3 regions of the Bacillus cereus group sp. BfR-BA-01316 genome follow, and region 3 is predicted to be linked to each of the others. Evidence: riboswitches for the same ligand, from Rfam matches in the RefSeq annotation. Region 3 holds a riboswitch; each other region holds the start of a gene.

Region 1 (6,053 bases), on a different contig from region 3:
TAGTAATAGTCAATCGTGATTTGTATATTTTTGTATTATTATTGTATTTTTTGGAACAAAAAACTATAGTTAAATTATTAAATACTTATTTTATAAGAGGGAGAGTTTCGTATGAGTACGAATTGGAAAAATATCGAACACCGTATTTATACAATGTGCATGATTCAACGTAATAACGAAGTATTACTAATTCAGCGCCCTGATCATCTAGGATTCCCTGGTTACATCGCTCCTGGCGGCAAAGTAGATTTTCCAGAAAGTATCGTTCAAGCTGCTATACGAGAAGTGAAAGAAGAAACTGGATTACTTGTTTCCAATTTAATTTTTAAAGGATTAGATGAATACGTAAATCCCAGGGGAAATGTTCGTTATATGGTATTCAATTATTGGACAAATTCATTTGAAGGTAACCTTCTTCTCCAGCCTCCAGAAGGAGAATTGGTGTGGGTTCCAATTGACTCCGCGTTACATCTTCCTATGCAAAACTGGTTTAAAGAAAGGTTCCCCTTATTTTTTGAAAAAAGCACTTTCGAAATCCAACGTGTTTGGGATCAAGACTTAGATAAACAAGTTGCTATGACAATTACCCATACGTAAGAAAAGCTTGGAATCTCTCCAAGCCTTTCTTACTTCTCCTCTATTTTCTTAATCTCATAATCAATTTCTAAAAACTTGACTCCGAATATCCACATTCTATGGTTAGCTGTTAACATTTGATCCGTTCCCTCTTTAATGATAAAAGTCTCTGCTAATGGTAAGCGTATTGTAAAGAAGCGAGTATGTAAGTATATCCCTTCATCTCCCTTACCACTATTTCTTCGCTTACTAGTAATAATTAAGCGGTTAGCTTCATTGTACAATTTCAAAATACCAGTCATATTTGCATATGGTAAAGGCAATGCGATATTCATATATGTCTCGTTCTTATATGTATGCCTTGAATATAGAGCTACAAAAATTGTATCTCCTACTTCATTTTTTCGCAGCCAGGCTCTTACGTTATCCCTTCCATCTCTTTCATCTTTTATCCCAATAATAGAGCCTTGCATCGCTTCCCACTTACCGCCCATCCCTAAATGAATTTGGGCTACACACTTACTCATTTTTTCATAAAAAAATGCAAATGGACGGAACCAACGTGACCAGTTAATATTCGCTTGCAACTGATAATCGCTCGTATTCTCATAAAAATAAATAATACTTAAAGGGAGCTTCACTTCATCAAATGTGTCACTATGAAAATCATTCATTTTATCAACTAGACCACTGTATTCCTTGCCATCTACTAAATTTCTACTATGTAAAAATGCCTCACCAATCGACACATTTCCTCTTAATTGACTCATTGGTTTCCCGTAATATTTATAATTCGGAACACTCTTTTCAATCATCCAGCCAACAAATGCTGGTAACGCTACTCCAATTCCATTTACAACACCGTGAATCCAAACCATTTGTGCAATTGTAATCGTCATTACTTGTTTGAAATTTCCGTATGAATATATGAGTGAAAACATTATTGTTACCATAAGTGTGCTAGAAGAAAGAACTAAAAGTACCTTCGCACTCATAGCATTGAATTTCGTTCTCCACACGTAAACTCCATATCCGTAAATGGCACATAAATATATGAACACTGCAAAAAATTCAAATACCCTCGAGTATGTAATTCCTATTGCAACTGTCATTGGAGAAATGACGATAATAAACATTATGGAGTCATAGAGTTTACTTCTCTTTTCTCTTTTCCTTCCAAGCAAACCAGCTGATAACGGCAATAGAAATGCCGAGTAATGAAAGTGTGCCGCTGTGAGCAAAACAATGTCAGAACTAAAGTGCATAATTGAAAGTTTTGCTACAGAAGCAAAAAACCAAAAACCACCTAGGAACAAATAAATAAACGCACTATCTATAGCTGCTTCTTCTAAAGGCTTCCATCCTCTTTCTAGCAATCTACTTATACCAAATAATGCAAGAATCCCAGTATACATAAACCAAAGAAGAGCAAAGACAAAATGATTTGTTACGAAAGCTAGCACCGCACTAACTGCTGCGATTGGATATAAAAACGATACAAATTTATAAAATAATAAATACGATCCATTCCTCGTTTCTTTGTCAATAATGCAAAATGACATTGGTATAAATAACAAAATAGATAATAATATAATTGCTTCAACAGGATTTACATTAGACCACTCAAACATAAGAAAAGTCGTATAGCAAGCAAGGCCAAATATTATATTTTTCATCTCGTTTATTTCCTTTCCACAAATGTTCCCTTATATGAAAATAATGAACCAATTAACGGATTTCGTACTTGTACATGAATCCGAAAACATTGTAGTGCATCATCATAGCTTTCAACAATTTTTGCCTCTCCGTATAAAAATTTAGGTAACGGTATTTTTCTTCCAAACATATAAAACCATTGCTTCTTTGAAGAAATATGCATTCCACCTTTTTCATCAATATAAAAATTCAATGTAGAAACGAGTAAATGTGGTTCACCAAAATAATCAACAATTTCATTTTCTTCTTCATCCAGCTTCATAACAGCGTTAAAATACCTTTTCTTATTATGAAAATAAAAAGTACGATTCCACCTTACAAATTCTTTCCCATGTGCATCTCGCTCAGCGGTATTATGTATCACAAACGGAACTTTTTCCCCACGCTCAGAGAAAAACATACGGAACTTCGATGCAATTTTTAAAATCAATTTAACGAAAAAAGATCCTCCGTAAATTTCATCCATCTCCCCTTCCCCAATAAAACTATTTTCCTTTGTAATCGCATATCGCTTCTGTAATTTTGGATGAAGTTTTTTATAGGATTCACCTAATAATTTTTCATAAATATTAACCATATCCTTATCCCTTTCTCGTCCTCTTGCAATTTTTTGCACTTGGTAAATTAGTGCTATTTATATAACCGACAATCGATAACCCTATTAGAAGAAAATTTAATGTAATCGGATTAAACGGTTGCATAAAACTTGTGATATTCGTAAGTCCTGCCACTATAGTTAAGCCTATTAACATAACAATATGCACTATAAACAACTTTCGTTTTTGAAGTGGCAATAGCCACATAACACCCCATATTATTTCTAAAAATCCAACTAGTTTAAGTATAAAAATACTACTTTCATTCGATCCAATTAACTCAAAAAGCATCTTCACTTCCTCTGGATGAGTAAAAATCACTTTCGGTACAATTCCTTGATATAACCATACGAAAGCAAATAAAAAGCAAATGAGCCAATAGGTCATCGTTCTTCTAATTAACATACTAGGATGAAGTCCCTTTTCTAACCATAATTTTAAAGCATCAAAACTCCATGCTGTCGCCCAACCTAATAAAGGCCGAAAAACATATGAATCTATCACATTCCCTATACGACCAAACCTTGTATCATAATCATATTGCGTTTCAAAATGAATATGTTCTCCATTCGGTGTATACTTCCAATAACCTCGTCCTATTTGTATAAGTGATAGCTTATTGTCTGTCCAAAATTTCAAAGAAGAAATGCGTTCCCCAGTGTCTTTTCTTATTTCACCTATCGATTCCCCTTCTCCGGCTATTTCAAGTCCAAATCCGATCTTTGTTTTATATAAAAACTTCTGTGGTTCTCCTTCTTTTTTCTCCAAATACGAAATTTCAGTAAAACGAACATCCCACTCTGTATGTATATCAGGCTCTTGTGTATATGCCCATAGTTTCTCCATTGTTGTGTTCATCTCTGTTGCTACATAAATAGGCTTTTTCTTCCCCATCCTTCCACCTCCCATGCGCTATATTTTCAATGTACATGCAATGAATTGATTTTGCTACATTTTTCACAAACTAATCTAAATAAAAGATAGAATTTTAAAAATATATACAAAACACTTGATTCCCTGAAAAATTTAAATTATTATAAAACAAATGTTACCAACAACTTCATAAATTATACACTCTCGCCTAAAACGTGAGATAGAGGTTGCAACGCTTATAAGTATTCTAAAGGAGACACAGAGATGTCTATGATCTTAGAGGAAAGGAAGTGTTGCCGAAATTGATAAATTTCTCTGTATTTATCAATTGGGGCTGTTTTCGAATAGAAACAGAACTGTCATATGTACAGACGTGTACGTATGAAGAGCTATCTACAAAAAAGAGATATCATTTTTATGATATTCCTTTTTTGGCGGTTTTTTTATTAGCTCCGTTTTCTGTTTCCCTTTTCCTGTAACAGCACCATCCTCACTTATTTGAGATGGTGTTTTTTATTTTTCTCTCTGGTAACTACAGGAATATTGGGATTTGTATATGTCCTAACCTATTCTTAAAAATGGACGAAAGAAGGAATTCGTAATGGAAACGATTGTACAAAAATTTGGCGGTACTTCTGTCGGAAGCGTCGAGCGCATTCAACATGTAGCAAATTTAATTATTGAAGAATATGAACGAGGACATAGTATTGTCTCTGTCGTTTCAGCAATGGGAAAAAGTACGGATAAACTTGTAGCACTTGCTAACGCTATTACTGAAAATCCAAGTAAACGTGAAATGGATATGCTCCTATCTACAGGAGAACAAGTAACCATTTCATTATTAACAATGACACTACAATCAAAAGGTTATAACGCAATTTCATTAACAGGATGGCAAGCTGGTATTACGACAGAATCTGTACATAGTAGTGCACGGATTACTGACATTAACACCAATCGTATTCAGTCTTATCTTACTGAAGGCACAATTGTTATCGTAGCTGGATTCCAAGGCATAAGTATAGAAAGTGAAATTACAACGCTTGGCCGCGGTGGCTCTGATACGACTGCTGTCGCATTAGCTGCGGCACTAAAAGCAAAAAAATGTGATATTTATACGGATGTGACTGGCGTATATACGACTGATCCACGAGTTGTACAAGATGCTTATAAATTAGATACAATTTCTTATGACGAAATGTTAGAGCTTGCCAATCTCGGTGCTGGCGTATTACACCCACGCGCTGTTGAATTTGCTAAAAATCATAATGTAGTTTTAGAAGTACGATCAAGCATGGAACAAGAAAACGGAACAATTGTAAAAGGAGAATGTAACATGGAACAACAATCAATCGTTAAAGGTATTGCATTTGAGGATAACATTACACGCGTCACAATTAAAGGATTAGAGCAAGGTGCACTTTCAACAGTTTTCTCTACATTAGCAGCAGCACATATTAATGTAGATATTATTATTCAAAGTATTACAAATGAAGGAACTGTTCATCTTTCCTTCTCTATCCATTCTAATGACTTACGAGAAACACTAGAAGTATTGGAACAGAATCAAGAAGCACTTCACTATGAATCTGTAGAGTATGAAAATCATTTAGCAAAAGTATCAATTGTAGGATCTGGTATGGTATCTAATCCAGGTGTTGCAGCGAATATGTTCACTACTTTAAAAGAAGAAGATATTCATATTAAAATGGTAAGTACATCAGAAATTAAAGTATCTGTCGTTATTGACCGCCTTCATTTAGTAACGGGTGTTGAAGCACTTCATCAATCATTTATGGCGAAAATTGAACCTTTAGTGCAAATGGGCTAATTTTATATTTATTATTCAGCAGTAAAGCTCACAAAAAATTTTACTAATCTATTTCTTTCCTATTTAAATAGAAAAAAGCTGTTCACATAGATTTCAATACTCTATGCAGACAGCTTTTTATTATGATTTCTATTCAACATTCTAGATAGAAGAATTAATTTGCTCACTATAGGCTTTTCCTAGGAAATATAACAGACTCTTCTCACTTTTTTCATATATATCCTTTCGCTCTTTCCCTTGAATTCCTTCATAATCGATAAAAGAAACTATTAATACAACTCACTGTAAACCACTCGTTTACACAACAAAAAAGGGAGGGTAGCTCTATTCCTGAGCTACTCTCCCTCATATTTCTATTAAAACAGATGAATGTTTTCTTTCTTGCAAGCTTCACGTAAATCGTCAGGCCATACAGAGGATTGAACTTCACCGATATGCGCTTTACGTAAGAAGTACATACA
Region 2 (6,053 bases), on a different contig from region 3:
AGCACTGATGAAGGTATATTAGAATGGAAGTCAATTGATTGGATATTAGATGATGATAACAGAGGTGTAATTAGCCATTTACAAAGATACTTACTGAGGTTACTAAAAGACGAAAACAATTTAGAGCATACATTTATTTATGATAATCGTAATATTGTTGAATACACAACTGCTCTTCTGACAGAAGATGATACGAAAAAACGATATGTAAAACATCTCGTTTCTCAATAAGAGAAGATACGTTAAAATACGAAGAAAAAGCCAAATCCTTTATTGGAATTTGGCTTTTTTGCAGGGAATGCTAATTCAAATTTTGCTCTACATAATTTGCTTTAATGATAAAGCGGTGCTGCTTTACATCGAAATATCCTTTTTGCAAGATGATTTCATGTATTCGATATAATTCCTCAGTATAGCTTTCAACAGTAAAGTCAGGAATTTGCCATGGAATTGCTTTTAAATAATAGACGACAGCACCGACATCATAAAAACGTTGAAAAGGGAACTCTTCTTTTGCTTCTAAAATAGTAAATCCATTTTGCTCTAATTCACTACATGCTGTTTCGAGTGACCAACTTGCAAATTCTGAATTAAGCGGTGCACCAAACAGCTCATTAAGATGGGCGCAATCAAAACCACCGACTTGTTGAGTAAGGAATATCCCATTTGGAGAAAGGATTCGTTTTACCTCGGAAGCAGCATATGATTCATGTTGATTCACAATTAAATCAAACTGACCATCTTGAAATGGTAAAGCAGTATCATCGGTCACTTCTACAACTGTAACTCCTAAAGGTTCTAATTTCTTTCGTGCAATTGGGACATTCGGAGCATAGCCCTCAGTAACGTAAATAGTTGACGGGAACGGTTGTAACATAGATAAAAACTCTCCGCCGCCAGTACCCATATCTAGCATTGATTTTGCACGTTGCATAAGCTGGAAGGCTGTACTACCATATGACCACGATAGAGGCTCGCTATTCATACGGCCAGTTTCTGAAATGAAAGAAAAATCCCAGCCGCTAAAGTTTGTCTTTGCACTATCTAATAGTGCCGAAAATAATGGATCACGTTTCATATTATGTCCTCCTATTTTGTTAATGAATGATATAGTAAGAAATGAGAAAGGGAGGACCTCTTATTAAAATGAAGCGGTTTTACGTTTCATGTTCAAATAGATTCATACAAATTCGCTCCTTGCGAGAATAGTTATTTATATATTCGGGAAAATCGAGTGAAAATCCTTTGAAATTATAAGGGAAGGCAGTTGTTTAATGAAAAATTGGATGGAGTTTACAGACAAAGAGTACGACCAAATATGGGACAGGATATATAGTGAGCTTAAGTTTTCGCCAAGTGATTCTACATTTCCATCATTTAAGGTGCCAAGTCCTTTTGTTACATATGATATTTCTCATTACTTCGGAGAGTCGGTAGATTTAGATGTATATGACGAACTTGAAGAAAAAGCATTACTAGTTTTTAAAGAGAATACAGTATCGGATGAATATATAATGGCACTTGATTGGCAACATGAATGTTACTGGGTAAATCCACATTTAAAGTTCGATAGAAATGAATTTGATGAGTGGACAATCCCGATTTTTCCAAATGGAGATTATTATTTCTTTATTCAGAAGGACTTTAAGTGGGGGTATTTAGGTCACCCTTGGGAAAAGAGTATAACGATATTTGGAAAAGAACTAATAGAGAGTTTTGAACAAAATAAGCCGGAAATGTTTCAAAATATTTTAAGACAATGTTAATGTTTTAAAGAGAAAACACGTTTATACTTCCAAATGAAGTATAAACGTGTTTATTATTAGCTGTTTTCATATAGATTGTTGCTTTCTTTACAAATAATTAAAAACAAAAATCTTTTGGTAAACAGCCATTTTTTATCACCGTTCTTAACCCATGTTTCATAATCCATGGATTGACAGGATGGTTATTATTGAGCAATTCTCGCAACCAATGAAAAACAATTTCTTTATCTTCTTTCGTAATATCATTGATGTGATTTGCTACCCATTTTTTCACCTCAGTGGTCAGTTAAAAACAATTTTTATTTTTTAATCGACAATCCATACACCAACGTCTCACTAGGAGTCGTAATGCTAAAACCAGTCGTCTTATAATCAAGTTTCACCGTAGCACCAGTGTAGTCTTTCGTGAATGAGTCCATTTGTACAATAAGCTGTTCATCTTCATATACAACATCATCCGCATTATATGTATCCCAAATTAAATCAACATCAACGAAAATGCTGCAAGAGTTTGTCATTGTTCCTCTAATGCGAATGATCTTTTTGTCTTCACGTTCTAGTCTATGTATAGCTGCTATTGCTTCATCAGTAATACGAATGTTCATGTAACCCCAACCTTTATTTATATTTTCTCTATTATTGCAAAAACAGGAGAAATAGGGAAGGGAGAAGCATTGCAATAAAAAACGAGCAAACAAATTTGTTTGCTCGTTTTACTTTATTTCAGTTCACATTTATCAAGTGGAATGACTTTCGTTTTCTTAGTAAATTTATAACCTAACCATAGTACTAAGAAGAGTGGTAAACCGATGTAAGAAACGAGCACACCGTTCCAATCGATAGATGCTCCCGTAAATGCTCCGTAGTTTTGACCTAAAATAACGATAACACAAAGTGTAAATGCAAAGATTGGACCGAACGGGAACCATTTTGCTCTATACGGTAAATCTTTTAAATCTTTCCCTTGTGCAACATAAGCTTTTCGGAAACGGTAATGACTAACAGCAATTCCTACCCAAGCAATAAATCCTGACATCCCAGAAGCATTTAATAACCAAATGTATACAACACCGTCACCGTATAAAGAAGCGATGAAAGCGACACTACCAACTACTGATGTTGCGATTAATGCGTTAACAGGTACACCGCGGCTATCTAATTTGCCTAAGAACTTTGGTGCTTTTCCTTGGCGAGCTAAATCCCAAAGCATACGAGTTGATGCATACATGCCAGAGTTACCAGCAGATAAAACTGCAGTTAAAATAACAGCGTTCATAACAGAAGCAGCGAAGGCAACGCCCGCTTTTTCAAATACAAGTGTAAATGGACTTACTGTAACATCACTTGCTGCAAGGCTATCAGTCGTATAAGGAATTAATAAACCGATAACAAGAATTGCTAAAATATAGAATAATATAATGCGCCAAAAGATAGAACGAATTGCTTTCGGAATATTGCGTTCTGGATCAGCAGTTTCACCAGCAGCCACTCCTAATAATTCAGTTCCTTGGAATGAGAAACCAGCAGCCATAAATACACCGATAATTGCCATGATTCCACCGTTAAATGGTGCATCTGCAACAGTGAAGTTTTTAAAGCCGACAGATTCGCCGCCCATAATTCCAAAAATCATCATAAAACCGACAATTAAAAAGATAATAATAGTAACTACTTTAATAAGTGCGAACCAATATTCAGATTCACCAAAACCTTTAACAGATAAATAGTTTAAGAGAAAAATAATAGCTAAACAAAGTCCACTCCAAATAAGAGAAGGTGTATCTGGGAACCAAAATTTCATAATTAATGTTACGGCCGCTAGTTCAGCAGCGATCGTAATCGCCCAGTTATACCAATAGTTCCATCCAAGTGCAAAGCCAAGTGATGGATCAACAAATTTTGTTGCATAAGTGCTAAAAGATCCAGTAACAGGCATGTAAGCTGCGAGTTCTGCTAAGCTTGTCATTAAGAAATAAACCATAATTCCAATTGCAGCGTATGCGACTAGTGCACCGCCAGGACCAGCCGAATGGATAACACCACCGCTGGCAAGAAATAGTCCGGTACCGATTGTACCACCGAGAGAAATCATCGTAAGGTGACGAGATTTTAATCCGCGTTTTAATTCACCTTGTCCTTGTGTAGTTTGCGTTTTAGAGGTAGCTTGATTCGTTGCGCTATTCATGTTCAACACTCCTTTTCTTGTAAGATAGGAAGGAGCGGGGGAGAAAAATACAAAAAACCGCCAAAAGAATTAGGCGGAACGTTTCACAAATAACCACCCCATCATACCCTTCCGTTAAGATAGCACACCACGTTTACTCGGTATTTTGTAAACGTGACAGTTCTGTTCCTTTCGGAGACAGCCCCAGCCAATATTTCCAGAGAAGAAATATAAACTTCGGCAACTTTTCCTTTTAAACGGAGTCGGGTGACATTCTCTGTGTCTCGGCCGTTCTACTCTTAAAAGTTGCAACCTCTACCTCATCGGATTGATGAGGATTTATTCATTGCTATGATTTTTAATATATGGCAATTGTAATGAGTTTCTGAAAATATTGCAAGGGATTTTGTTAGGAAAAGTCAAAAAATATCGGTTATTGTATAGGAAACGCTCGCAAAGCTCCACCCGAACCTACTGTTATGTAACAATAAATAAAGAAAGAAATTGTTATACAAATGTTTCGCAAAAAATATTGAAAAACCCTTTAAAATTAAAAGAAAATTCAGAAAATATAATTCGACATAAATATCAAAAGGGATTAGTTTTTTATTTTGTTTCAAAGAATAAACATATGTTTACGTAAAAAAGAATGAATATTCTATATATTTATAGTGAAATTGTAGTATTGTTTAATTGAAAAGGGGACATCGTTATGAAATTAGAAACGGAAAGATTACATATTATCCCGTGTACGGAAGAATGGGTTCAAATTACGAATAATCAAGGATACAATAGTGGCCCGCATATTTTAGGGCATATAGAAAATTTGAAACAAGATGCGGCTGTATTACCGTGGGGCGCGTGGTATGTTATTCGGAAAGAGGATGATGTTGTTCTAGGTGATATAGGATTTAAAGGGAAACCGAACGAGCAACATACAGTAGAAATTGGTTACGGATTTATTGAGAAATATTGGAATGAAGGTTATGCAACAGAAGCAGTTAGTGAATTAATGAAATGGGCTTTTCAAACAGGAGAAGTGGAAACGATTATAGCGGAGACACTCCTTGATAATTATAGCTCTATTCGTGTATTAGAGAAATTACATATGAAAAGAGTAAATAATACAGAAACGATGATCAATTGGAAGATTGAAAAATAAAGAATACCGCTCGAAGCAAATCGGGCGGTATTTTGCGTAATTATGGTAGCATTTGTTTTTGATCTGTTGGATAGCTACTCGTCGCTTGTTTCGAATACTTTGAATGGTTACGGACAGAAATAAAAATAGAAATAATAACGACAAGACCAACTGCAACATAAGAAAGTGTAATAATAGTTGGATCAACTTTAAATGATGTAAGCAATGTACGTATATTCGTAAAAATAATAAGTCCGCCAACGAGTACGCCGAGTAAATGCGAAGGAACGATGCGTACTAACCATGCCGCGATTGGTGCGGCAACAATACCACCGAGCATTAGGGCAAATACCCAAACCCAGCTTATTTGTTCCCAACCAAGTGAGATGAAAAAGCCGATTGTTGCAGCGAGTGAAACAGGAAATTCGCTCGTATCTACAGATCCAATAACTTTTCTAGCATCATTCCCTTTTGCAAGAAGAACAGGTGTCGTAATAGGTCCCCAGCCACCACCGCCAGTTGAATCAACAAATCCTGCGAACAAGCCAAGTGGCACAAGTTGTTTAGCAGACATACGCTTATTTGAAGCAACAATTTGTTTTTGAATGATGAATCGTAATAAAATATAAACCCCTAAAGTAAATAAAAATAAGGAAATGTACGGTTTAATAATATCGCCCGGTAAATTACTTAAAAAACATGCTCCGACAAAAGCGCCAATCGCTCCTGGCAATGTAAGTCTAGAAACTGTATATTTATCAACGTTTCCGAATCGTATATGAGATGCACCGGAAGCGGCAGTAGTGACTACTTCAGCTAAATGAACCGATGCAGAAGCAACAGCTGGTGCAATACCAAACATTAATAATAAAGAGGAAGACGTTACCCCATACGCCATTCCAAGCGCTCCATCAATCAATTGAGCGAAAAATCCGATAATAGAAAAGATAATTAATTTCTGCATAAATAATCCCCCTGTAAT
Region 3 (6,053 bases):
TCATTTACACGATCTAACGAAGCATTTCCTCTTTGCATAACATTAATCAATTCACCAATTGCAAACATCGGCCAAATCATCATCCCTAAATAGACGTTAAAAGAAACGAGCTCACCGAGTGTCACCTTTGATTGAAATACGAGATATGCACCGTACACTAAACCAATTAAATAACTAAGACCGACGAGCATTTTCACAGTTGGCTGGAATAATGCATCGATTCTTGCTACTCTCATATTTTTCTCGTATACGTCATCTCCTAAATGATGAAACCTTTCTTGATCAGCGTTCTCCTGTACGTACGCACGAATAACGCGTACACCCGCAATTGATTCAAGCACTTTATCATTCATATCCCCGAACGCATCTTGCGCGACTGTAAATCTTTCATGCAATTTCTTTCCGTATATATTCATTGCAAACGCCATAATCGGAAGCGGTATAAGCGCAGCAAATGTTAACTGCCAACTAATTGAAAAGCCCATCATACAAACGATTGTAAGCATATATAGACTAGAATCAACGAGCGTTAATATACCAAAACCAGCTGTCATGGAGATTGCTTTTAAATCATTTGTCGCTCTCGCCATTAAATCGCCAGTACGATTTTTTTGATAAAACGTCGGTGTCATCTTAAGTAAATGCCCCATAAATTTTGAACGCATCGTTTTCTCAAGTACGAATGCACCGCCAAATAGTTGGTGCTGCCAAATGAAAGTAAGCACGTACCCACCAATCGTTACCCCAAGTAAAATAAAAATATATTGCATAATCGCCTCGTTCGTTAAGGCTCCTGTTTTAATATTATCAATTGTAATTCCTAACACTTTCGGAGGAATTACCTCTATCACGTTTACAATTAAAAGTACCCCAATTGCGATACTATACCTTTTCCAATGCTCCCTAAAAAACCAGCTTAACTTTAGTAATACTGAAAACAATGTAACCTCTCCTTTCTCGTTCTCATTTGACCCTCATTTTTTATCCGCTATCCAAATCCATCACATTTACATTTCGTAAGCCATACAATTTCTTCACATTTTTCCGCCTTCCAAATTCTTACTTTTTATAGTAACTACGAAAACAGGGAAGATAAACAAAAAAAAGCATACCGCCGCTTGACGATATGCAATAGAATGCATAAAAGCGTACGTTACGATATACGCAACGTACGCTTCTCATAAGACACAAAGGTCCTATATATCCGCACGGGTTGCGTAATGATATGAATGTTTTCCGCCATTTAACAGAGCTAAGCCCATTACATTTACGATTACAATCATTACGCACACCCCCTTCATTTATTTTCCATTTATAATCTTACAACTTTATTGAGTATTCTGTCAATTGTTTTTTTCCCTTTAGAATAAAATAATCTTTTATCACAAAAAATGAAAGTGATGCATTCTACTTATAATTCAGTTTGAAATAAGGGAATCTTCTGTAAGAAAGGGCATACAAAATAAAAAAATAGTAAGAAATCGTTTTCACAAACATTTCATTTGAAAAATATTATCAAACCACCTACAATCACCTTATACTCACTCTTACAAGTTGCTATTTTAGGAGGACTAATCATGACAACTAGCAATACGTACAAATTTTATTTAAACGGAGAATGGAGAGAAAGCTCTTCTGGTCAAACAATCGACATTCCATCTCCATACTTACACGAAGTAATTGGGCAAGTACAAGCAATTACTCGCGGAGAAGTGGATGAAGCAATTGCATCTGCAAAAGAAGCTCAAAAATCATGGGCTGAAGCTTCTCTACAAGATCGTGCAAAATATTTATATAAATGGGCTGATGAGCTCGTAAATATGCAAGATGAAATTGCCGATATCATTATGAAAGAAGTCGGTAAAGGATATAAAGATGCGCAAAAAGAAGTCGTTCGTACAGCTGACTTAATTCGTTACACAGTTGACGAAGCACTTCACATGCACGGTGAAAGCATGATGGGTGATAGCTTCCCTGGTGGATCTAAATCTAAACTTGCGATTATCCAACGCGCACCACTTGGTGTTGTATTAGCAATCGCACCGTTTAACTACCCAGTAAACTTATCTGCTGCAAAACTTGCACCAGCACTTATTATGGGTAACGCTGTTATCTTCAAACCAGCAACTCAAGGTGCTATTAGCGGTATTAAAATGGTTGAAGCACTTCATAAAGCGGGCCTTCCAAAAGGTCTTGTAAACGTAGCTACAGGACGCGGTTCTGTAATTGGTGACTACTTAGTAGAACATCCTGGCGTAAATATGGTATCGTTCACAGGTGGTACAAATACAGGTAAACATTTAGCGAAAAAAGCTGCGATGATTCCACTTGTATTAGAACTTGGTGGTAAAGATCCTGGTATCGTTTGTGAAGATGCAGACTTACAAGAAGCTGCAAAGCATATCGTAAGCGGTGCATTCTCTTACTCAGGTCAACGTTGTACAGCTATTAAACGTGTACTTGTACACGAAAATGTAGCAGACGAACTAGCTGGCTTATTAAAAGAGCAAGTGGCTGAACTATCAGTTGGATCTCCAGAACAAAACAGCACAATCGTTCCATTAATCGACGACAAATCTGCTGACTTCGTTCAAGGTTTAATTGACGATGCTGCTGAAAAAGGTGCAACAATCGTTATCGGTAACAAACGTGAGCGTAACTTAATTTACCCAACATTAATCGACAACGTAACAGAAGAAATGAAAGTTGCTTGGGAAGAGCCATTTGGCCCAATCCTTCCAATCATCCGTGTTTCTTCTGACGAACAAGCGATTGAAATTGCTAACAAATCAGAGTTTGGCTTGCAAGCAAGTGTCTTCACGAAAGACATTAACAAAGCATTTGCAATTGCTAACAAAATCGACACTGGTTCTGTTCAAATTAACGGACGCACAGAGCGCGGTCCTGACCACTTCCCATTCATCGGTGTAAAAGGTTCAGGTATGGGCGCACAAGGTATTCGTAAGAGCCTTGAGTCTATGACTCGTCAAAAAGTAACTGTATTAAACTTAGTTTAATCTTATATTCAGCAGCTGATCTAATATTTAGGTCAGCTGCTTTTTAAATTTCCGAAACACTTGTGTATTATGAAGCGGCTTAAATCCTACAGGACCTAATAACGAACTCTTCTCTATAATCTGATTATTACTATATCCATTGACGTATAAAAATACATTTGTTACTCTTAAACATGTTAATTTAATACATAAATCCTCATTCGTATCTCGGTGAGGTAGAGGTTGCAATCATTAAGAGTATCATTTCAGGAGATGTAGTGGCATTGATGAATGAATGAGAAAGGAATGGTTGCCGAAGTAAGACGTGCCCACCATGCGCGCTTGCTGGGTCTGCATTTAATAAGTGCAGAACTGTCACAAACGTTTCGTTTGTGGAGAGCTATCGAGAGGTATGTCGTGGGTTTCTTATAAGATAGAAAGCATGTAGCGGCAAATTACGTGCTTTTTTTGTTTTGTTTGGAACTTCTCTTCCCTAGCAGGAAGACATACATATCTCCTCGCTTGACTTGGTTATACTAACTTTGGAGGTATTTTCTATGCAACAAAAAAAATGGGGCTTTTGGGTACTAACAGCTTTCGTTGTCGGTAACATGGTTGGCGCTGGTATTTTCATGGTGCCAAGTACGTTGGCACAAACAGCTAGCCCTCTCGGTGTCACTTTAGCTTGGTTAACAACAGGGTTTGGTGTTTTAATGCTAGCTCTTGTTTTCGGTAATTTAGCAATTCGTCGTCCTGATTTAACGACAGGACCACAAAGTCATGCATATGCTTTATTCTCATCACCAAAAAAGAAAAAAATGGCTGGTTTCAGCATGGTGTGGGGATATTGGGTAGCAAATTGGGCAAGTAACGTTGCCATTATCACATCTTTCGCGGGATATTTATCACTCTTCTTCCCAATTATGAAAGATACGCGTCTATTGTTTTCAATTGGCTCTTTCAATATAGAAGTTGGAAAACTAATTACATTTACTATTTGTTCTGTCTTACTATGGGGCACACATTTAATTTTAACAAACGGTGTAAGCGGAGCTGGGAAGCTAAACTTCTTAGCAACGACAACGAAAGTGACTGGATTCCTTCTATTCATCGTCGTTACTTTATTTGCATTCGAAGCTTCAAAGTTTGGACAATGGTACACACCAATGATCGATAAAGAAGGCGTATCACACGGCCTCCTTTCACAAGTAAATTTAGCGGCTCTTACAACGCTTTGGGCATTTATCGGGATTGAATCAGCCGTTCTTTTATCAAACCGAGCTACCTCCCCAAAAACGGTAAAACGCGCCACTGTTGCAGGATTACTTATCACAGTTGCAATTTACTTAGGAATTACAATTTTAACAATGGGTGTACTTCACGTTGATAAATTACAAGCTTCTGAACGTCCATTAGCAGACGCATTAAACGCTGCAATGGGTCACGGCGGCGGGAAACTTATGGCATTACTTGCTCTTACTTCCCTATTCGGTTCAATATTAGGCTGGATTTTATTAAGCTCAGAAGTACCTTATCAAGCAGCCAAAGAAGGTTTCTTCCCTTCCTTCTTTACAAAAACAAATAAAAAAGGAAGTCCAATTTACTCATTACGATTAACAAACATTATGTCGCAAGTATTCTTATTCTCAACACTATCTGGAACCATTGCGGAAGCTTATACATTCGTTATTACAGTATCAACTTTAGCCTACCTCATTCCATATCTCGTTTCACCAATCTTCCAGTTAAAACTGGTCGCAACTGGTGAAACTTATAAAAATGAGTTACGGGCAAGAATTATAGATGGCGTGGTCGCAGTCATTGCAATTTGCTATGCTTTATGGGTTATTAAAACAGGCGCGTCCGATATAAAAACATTCCTTCTCGGAATTGGTTTATTCGTAATCGGCTTTGCCTTCTATCCATTAATGAATCGTGATCAGAAAAAAAATAACGAAAAGAAAGACGAGCAAATTGCGTAACGCAATTTGCTCGTTTTTTGCTTAATAAAACATATATAATAGAAAAAAGAGGTGAAAAACATGTCAATCGAATCACTATGGAGCTCTCGCTTTCAACAACATATTCAAAATGCCATCACATACTTTGCACGTATGATTAACGGTTTGCTATATAGCTTCATCTTCGTCTCATGTGTAGGTGCATATTATTACGCAAAGTTTCTTAAAACGGATCCTTCTAAAGGAATATCTTTATTACTCATCACGATCGTACTTACACTCATTATAACGAGATGCCAAGTTCGCACATTTATTCAAAAACCTGACGCTGTCTATTTACTAGCACTAGAAGAGAAATTAACATCTTATTTCAAAAAATCTCTTCTATATAATTACATCATTCAGCTTTTCCCGCTTGTATTTACGTTCCTTATTATCGTACCGCTTGCTATGCAATCATTACAATTGACTGTACCTTTCTTATGTACAATCTTTATCGTTTTAATGATTTTAAAGGGCTGGAACATATACATACATTGGATATGGCGTGATAGTCATGAAAAAAACATATGGCTTATAGTGCGCATTACTTGTAATGCACTTATCATTTACATGCTATTTTCTGTTGCAAATATTATTGTGCTAGGCGGCTTACTATTACTTCTTTCCTTCCTACTTCTATATACAAAAAAACAGCCTACAAAGCGCATACCGTGGGAATACATAATCGAACAAGAAGAAAAAATGGACATACGCTTTTATCAATTCGCTAGCATCTTCACCGATGTTCCGCAGCTAAAAAAACAAGTAAACGGCAGAAAATGGCTTACAAATTGGATCGAACCTTTACTACATAAAAAACAAGCTACTTTCTTCTATTTACATACACTATCGTTTTTACGTGGGAATGATTATTTCGGTATATATATTCGCTTAGGGTTAATCGGTTCTTTCATCCTATATTTCGTACCGAATATATACGTAAAAGGCGCTATCGCTTACTGCGTCCTATATATGATCTCTATGCAGCTTCGTTCGCTGTGGAAGTATTTTTCGGGAAATATTATCGTGGCATTGTATCCGATTGCCACTGAAG

The links. Region 3 has a riboswitch for lysine ahead of MR071_RS18680 (amino acid permease). Riboswitches for the same ligand answer to the same signal wherever they lie in the genome.
Region 1: another riboswitch for lysine. It lies ahead of MR071_RS05395 (aspartate kinase); the one in region 3 lies ahead of MR071_RS18680 (amino acid permease).
Region 2: another riboswitch for lysine. It lies ahead of MR071_RS15580 (amino acid permease); the one in region 3 lies ahead of MR071_RS18680 (amino acid permease).

The regions. Positions count from the first base shown of each region.
Region 1 covers NZ_JAKUGX010000004.1:155,277-161,329, reverse strand. Annotated here, with positions in the region: gene MR071_RS05415 (8-oxo-dGTP diphosphatase) at 112-597, shown strand; gene MR071_RS05410 (YndJ family protein) at 627-2,252, opposite strand; gene MR071_RS05405 (DUF4166 domain-containing protein) at 2,258-2,869, opposite strand; gene MR071_RS05400 (DoxX-like family protein) at 2,874-3,782, opposite strand; lysine riboswitch at 3,975-4,161, shown strand; gene MR071_RS05395 (aspartate kinase) at 4,363-5,592, shown strand; gene asnA (aspartate--ammonia ligase) at 5,949-6,053, opposite strand, start outside.
Region 2 covers NZ_JAKUGX010000019.1:74,888-80,940, forward strand. Annotated here, with positions in the region: partial or broken gene MR071_RS15555 (NUDIX hydrolase) at 1-231, shown strand, start outside; gene MR071_RS15560 (class I SAM-dependent methyltransferase) at 302-1,078, opposite strand; gene MR071_RS15565 (DUF2716 domain-containing protein) at 1,275-1,766, shown strand; partial or broken gene MR071_RS15570 (DNA alkylation repair protein) at 1,864-2,040, opposite strand; gene MR071_RS15575 (iron-sulfur cluster biosynthesis family protein) at 2,066-2,371, opposite strand; gene MR071_RS15580 (amino acid permease) at 2,485-3,951, opposite strand; lysine riboswitch at 4,064-4,256, opposite strand; gene MR071_RS15585 (GNAT family N-acetyltransferase) at 4,643-5,092, shown strand; gene MR071_RS15590 (sulfite exporter TauE/SafE family protein) at 5,133-6,035, opposite strand.
Region 3 covers NZ_JAKUGX010000027.1:23,055-29,107, forward strand. Annotated here, with positions in the region: gene MR071_RS18670 (ABC transporter ATP-binding protein) at 1-941, opposite strand, end outside; gene gapN (NADP-dependent glyceraldehyde-3-phosphate dehydrogenase) at 1,578-3,017, shown strand; lysine riboswitch at 3,226-3,407, shown strand; gene MR071_RS18680 (amino acid permease) at 3,554-4,978, shown strand; gene MR071_RS18685 (ABC transporter permease) at 5,039-6,053, shown strand, end outside.